Linked DNA regions of Duganella dendranthematis. The protein of the gene in region 2 interacts with the protein of the main gene of each other region in a pairwise test. Links are inferred from orthologs where the notes say so. Each region holds a gene or a part of one and is shown on either strand. Other genes may lie near its edges.

What was found. The genes of interacting proteins can lie anywhere in the genome.
Region 1: the proteins of tsaE (region 2) and rlmB interact in binary tests that used the Escherichia coli proteins (3 or more experiments, as listed by UniProt). The link is inferred for Duganella dendranthematis from one-to-one orthologs.

What each region holds. Positions count from the first base shown.
Region 1 is NZ_CP051684.1:4,834,295-4,837,293, reverse strand. It holds rlmB (23S rRNA (guanosine(2251)-2'-O)-methyltransferase RlmB), read right to left. Parts: upstream 1,874-2,999; coding sequence 1,127-1,873; downstream 1-1,126. Other genes in the region: rnr (ribonuclease R), read right to left, coding at 1,874-2,999; cysE (serine O-acetyltransferase), read right to left, coding at 207-944; HH213_RS22300 (YceH family protein), read right to left, coding at 1-195. UniProt on the Escherichia coli protein: Specifically methylates the ribose of guanosine 2251 in 23S rRNA.
Region 2 is NZ_CP051684.1:1,352,400-1,355,301, forward strand. It holds tsaE (tRNA (adenosine(37)-N6)-threonylcarbamoyltransferase complex ATPase subunit type 1 TsaE), read left to right. Parts: upstream 1-1,159; coding sequence 1,160-1,645; downstream 1,646-2,902. Other genes in the region: queG (tRNA epoxyqueuosine(34) reductase QueG), read right to left, coding at 1-1,096; HH213_RS06295 (N-acetylmuramoyl-L-alanine amidase), read left to right, coding at 1,609-2,902. UniProt on the Escherichia coli protein: Required for the formation of a threonylcarbamoyl group on adenosine at position 37 (t(6)A37) in tRNAs that read codons beginning with adenine.

The DNA.
Region 1 (2,999 bases), 3.5 Mb from region 2 along the record:
CAGCACTTCGGACACCGCTTCTTCCGACAGCGCCATCACCGGATCGCGGCTGGACAGCTGGTTGCAGCCGTTGACCAGCGCGTTCAGCGACAGCGGATAGTTATCGGGCGTTAGCGCTTCCTTCTCGGCCAGCACGGCCAGCACGCGGATTTCAAACGGGTCCAGCACTTCTGCGCCATCGGGCGTATCTTCCATGACTTGCTTCCTTATTCGACGAGCTTGTTCAGTTGGTCAGAATTCAATTTATCACACTCGGGCACGCTCTGGCACTCCAGCCCGGCCGCCCGCAGAGTCGCCGCCAGTTGTTCGATGCGCTGCTCCTGCTTGGCGGCATGTTCGATCAGTCCGCGCAGCGCCTTCGACAGCGGATCGTCGCCGTTGGGCGTGACGCCGTAGGCGGCGAACGGGTTGCCGGCGGCGTTGAGTAAATCCTTTTGGACGATGTGGGCCGGATTGCCGACGGCGGTCGCGCCCGGCGGCACCGGCTTCAGCAGCACGGCGTTGGAGCCGACCTTGGCGTAATCGCCGACCGTAAAGCCGCCCAGCACCTTGGCGCCGGCGCCGATGATGACGCCGCGGCCCAAGGTGGGATGGCGCTTGGCGCCGGTATGCAGCGAGGTGCCGCCCAGCGTCACGCCCTGGTAGATGGTGCAATCGTCGCCGACTTCGGCGGTTTCGCCGATCACCACGCCGAAGCCGTGATCGATGAAGACGCGGCGGCCGATGCTGGCGCCAGGGTGGATTTCAATGCCGGTGAGGATGCGGGCCAGGTAGGAGACGAAGCGGCCCAGCCATTTCAGCTTGTGGGTCCAGTACCAGTGCGCCCAGCGGTGCAGCACGATGGCTTGCAACCCGGGATAGCAGGTCAGCACCTCCCAGGCGTTGCGGGCGGCGGGATCGCGTTCGATGATGCTGTTGATGTCCTGACGGAGACGGTGGAACATGATGTGAGCGGAATGACAACCGGAACGCCCATGTTAGCGCATTCGATCGGACGTTGCTGAGGGGGAGTTCGGCCCGATGAGCCGGGTGATGGACCCCCGCCTGCGCGGGGACGACGGGGCGCCCGGCACCTGCGCGGGACGGGCGTCATTCCCGCGCAGGCGGGAATCCGTGCTGAGTCGACTCAGCCTTCTTTGGCGATACGCTGACGGCGCGCTTCGTACAGGCACACGCCCGACGCCACCGACACGTTCAGACTCTCAACCGAGCCGAACATCGGAATGCTGACCAGCATGTCGCAGGTCTCGCGCGTCAGGCGGCGCATGCCCTCGCCTTCCGAACCCATCACCAGCGCGGTCGGGCCGGTGAAGTCGGCTTCGTACAGGCCTTTTTCGCCGTCATCCGAGGTACCGATCAGCCAGATATCGCGATCCTTCAGGTCACGCAGGGTGCGCGCCAGATTGGTCACGGTGATATAAGGCACGGTTTCCGCCGCGCCCGACGCTACCTTGGCCGCCGTCGCATTTAAGCCAACCGCGCGGTCCTTCGGCACAATCACCGCATGCGCGCCCACGCCATCGGCGACGCGCAGGCAAGCGCCCAGGTTATGCGGATCGGTAATGCCATCCAGCACCAGCAGCAGCGGCGGACCGTCAATCGCATCCAGCAGTTCATCCAGATTGCGCGCCAGCGCCAGCTGCGACGCAAACGCAATCACGCCCTGGTGACGACGGGTGCCAACAATTTTGTCCAGACGTGCCGAATCGACCGGCATCACGCGCACGCCAGCCGCTTTGGCGTTGGCGATCAAATCCTTCATGCGGCGGTCGTCACGACCGGCATCGACGAAAATTTCTTCCACAGAGGCGGCCTCGTGACGCAAACGCGAGGTCACCGCGTGAAAACCGAAAATCATTTTGTTCTTACTCATTTATCGCTTCTTCTTACTATTAGAGGCAGCTTTGGCTGCTCTGGGTTTGGCTGCGGGTGCAGCCTTGGTCTTGGCCACGGCAGGCTTGGCGGAAGCCGCCGGCTTGCGCGAAGGCTTGCCGGATTTGGCAGGTTGGGCGGCCGGTGCCGGCGCCGGCATCGACGGAACAGGCTTGAGATTGGTCTTGCGGTCTTTGGCCTGACGCTCGCCCTTGTCCGGACGTGGCGGCGGCGCATCGGCCCCGGCCAGGCGCAGGTCGATCTTGCGCGACTCCAGGTCCACGCGCACCACCTGCACGCTGACATGGTCGGTCAGCTGGAAGGTCTTGCCGGAGCGTTCGCCTTTCAGCTCGTGACGCGCATCGTCGTACTGGAAGTAATCCTGGCCCAGGTCGGTGATGTGCACCATGCCTTCGACAAACAACTGGTCCAGCTGCACGAAGATGCCGAAGGTGGCCACGCCGGTGATGACGCCGGTGTATTCCTCGCCCAGCTTGTCCTGCATGAAGTAGCACTTCAGCCAGTTCTCGACATCGCGCGACGCTTCGTCGGCGCGGCGTTCGTTGGCCGAGCAGTGCACGCCCAGCGCGTCCCACACGGTCAGGTCGCCGGCTTTTTTCTCTTTGCCCTCGGCCTTGTCCTTGGCTTGCTGCTTGCGGGTGGCGTTCGAGACGTTGGTGTTCAGCACGCTGGTGCTGGCGATCTTCGGCTCGTATTTCTTGCCCAGCAGGATGGCCTTGATGGCGCGGTGCGTCAGCAAGTCCGGATAGCGGCGAATCGGGCTGGTGAAGTGGGCATACGCCTCATACGCCAGGCCGAAGTGGCCGATGTTGTCCGGTGAGTAGACCGCCTGCTGCATCGAGCGCAACAGCATGGTCTGCAGCAGCGACGCATCCGGACGCCCCTTGATCTCGCGCATCAGCGCGGCATAGTCGCCCGCAGCCGGCTTGTCGCCGCCACCCAGGTTCAGGTTGACCTGCTTGAGGAAGCTGCGCACTTGCTTGAGCTTTTCACCGCTCGGCGTGGCGTGAATGCGGTAGGTGCCCGGATGCTTGTTGCGAATCAGCAGATCGGCCGCGCAAACGTTGGCGGTCAACATGCACTCTTCAATCAGACGGTGCGCATCA
Region 2 (2,902 bases):
CGTGGCAAGCCAGCGCCCACGCCACGTGCTCGCGTACTAGTTCGGACGGATCGTCGCGGCGCGCTTCCAACGCGGCGACGATGGCGGCGTCGCCGCGTGCCCCGGCGGCTGCCGCATTGCCCAGGCCCACGGCGATATTGCGCAGCCATCGTTCATGGCCGATGCGGCGTATCGGGCTGCCTTCCATCTTGCGGTTGAAGTCTTCTTCGTTCCACGCAAACAGTTCGATCATCGACGCGCTGCCCAGGCCATGGCGCTCATCGAAGTCCGGCAGCACCGCGCGCTGCGCGAACTTGTTCCATGGGCAGGCGGTCTGGCAGTCGTCGCAGCCGTAGATGCGGTTGCCGATTAGCGGCCGCATCTCCAGCGGGATCGCATTCTTCAATTCGATGGTCAGGTAAGAGATGCAACGACGCGCATCCAGCTTGCCCGGTCCGAGAATGGCCTGGGTCGGACAGGCGGTGATGCACGCCGAGCACTGGCCGCAATGCGCGCCGGTCGGCTCGTCGATCGGCAGCGGCAGGTCGACCAGGAACTCGCCCATGAAGAACATCGAGCCGGCAGTGCGCGACAGCAGCAAGGTGTGCTTGCCACGCCAGCCCAGCCCCGCCTTCTCGGCCAGCGGCAACTCCATCACCGGCGCCGAGTCGGTAAACACGCGATAACCAAAATCGCCGATTTCCGCCTTCACCTTGTCGGCCAGCTGTTGCAGCCGCGCGCGCAGCACCTTGTGGTAGTCGCGACCGCGCGCATACACCGAGATCACCGCCGCGCCGGGATCAGCCAGCCGCGTCGCCTCGCGCTCGCGCCAGTCATGTTCGCCCCCGGTTTCCGTGTCCCTCGGCAGATAGTTCATGCGGGCGCTGACCACGCGGATGGTGCCCGGCACCAGCTCGGCGGGACGCGCGCGCTTCATGCCATGCGCCGCCATGTAGTCCATTTCGCCGTGCATGCCCGCGTCCAGCCAGGCCTGCAGGCCGGCTTCGGCGTGGCTCAGGTCCACATCGGTGATGCGGATTTCGGCGAAGCCCAGCTCCACACCCCAACGCTTGATGCTGAGGGCGAGTTCGGCTAAATTGGATTCAGGCAGGGACATCTTGGCATTCGAGGCGGCGTAGGCGGTTACAATGGCGGTCAAACCAACATGACATTTTAATTGATGCAGCACTTCACAGCCCATCTCCACGACGAAGAAGGCACCGCAGCACTCGGCGCGGCGTTGTCGCGGGCGCTCGTACCGGGCCTGGCGATCCACCTGCACGGCGACCTTGGCGCCGGCAAAACCGCCCTCACCCGCGCGCTGCTGCACGCCGCCGGCCATGTCGGCACCGTCAAAAGCCCGACTTACACCTTGTCTGAACCATACACCATCCAGCTCGATGGCCGCGCCGTCAGCGTGATCCACTTTGACCTGTACCGCATGGGCAGTCCGGAAGAATTCCTCGACGCCGGCTTCCGCGAAGACTTCAACGGCGATAACATCTGCATCGTCGAATGGCCGGAAAAAGCCGACGGCGTGCTGCCGCCGCCCGATCTGAACGTATTTTTGACTGTGGCCGGCCATGGCCGTGATGTAGAATTGCAGGCGTCTACCGCCTTGGGTAACTCATGCCTTCAACGCCTCAAATTCGCTCCCAACATGTGAGCCGCCGCACCGTCCTGAAGGCCGGCGCCACCCTGCTGCTGTCCGTGACGGCGCCGCTACGCGCCAGCGCCGCGCAAATTCTCGCGGTGCGCGTCTGGCCAGCCGACGACTATACCCGCGTCACGCTGGAAAACGACAGCGAGCTCAAAGCCACCCACTTCATCGTCAAAGACCCGGAGCGGATGGTGGTCGACATCGAAGGCCTGGAGCTCAATCCCACGCTGAAAAGCCTGGTGGCCAAGATCCAGTCCAACGACCCGTACATCAAGCAGGTGCGCGTGGGCCAGAACCGGCCCAACGTGGTGCGGCTGGTGTTCGACCTGAAAGAAGAAGTCAAGCCGCAGGTGTTCACGCTGCCGCCGGCCGGCAACTACAAGCACCGCTTGATCTTCGACCTGTATCCGGTCAAGGCGGCCGACCCGATCGCCGCCATGATCGAAAAAGGCGACTGGACCGCCGATCAGAAAGTGGCCGCCGCGCCGCCGTCATCGCCGAAAGAGCAGCTGGAACAGCTCAAGCCCGACCTGAAAGCAGAACCGCGCGAGGAACTCAAGGCCGACCTCAAAACCGCCGAGACCCAGACCAAGGCCGATAAATTCGACAAGAACGGCAAGATGGTGCGCATGATTACCATCGCGCTCGATCCCGGCCATGGTGGCGAAGACCCCGGCGCCTCCGGCAAGAACGGCAGCCGCGAGAAGGACATCGTGCTGGCCATCGCCAAGCGCCTCAAGGCCAAGCTGGAAGAACAGTCGAACGTGCGCGTGATGCTGACCCGCGACGGCGACTACTTCGTGCCGCTCGGCACCCGCGTCGACAAGGCGCGCAAGGTGCAGGCCGACCTGTTCGTGTCGATCCACGCCGACGCCTTCGTGCAGCCGACCGCGCGCGGCTCCTCGGTGTTCGTGCTGTCGGAAAAAGGCGCCACCTCGTCGGCCGCGCGCTGGCTGGCGGACAAGGAAAATTCGGCCGACAACATCGGCGGCGTCAACGTCAAGAACCACGACCGCCAGCTGGCCAGCGTGTTGCTCGACCTGTCCACCACCGCGCAGATCAACGACAGCATGAAGCTGGGCCGCTCGGTGCTGGGCGAAATCGGCGGCATCAACCGCCTGCACAAAGGTTCGGTCGAACAGGCCGGCTTTGCGGTGCTGAAGGCGCCGGACATTCCGTCGATCCTGATCGAAACCGCCTTCATCTCCAATCCGGAAGAAGAAGCCAAGCTGCTTGACGAGGCTTACCAGAATAAGCTGGCGG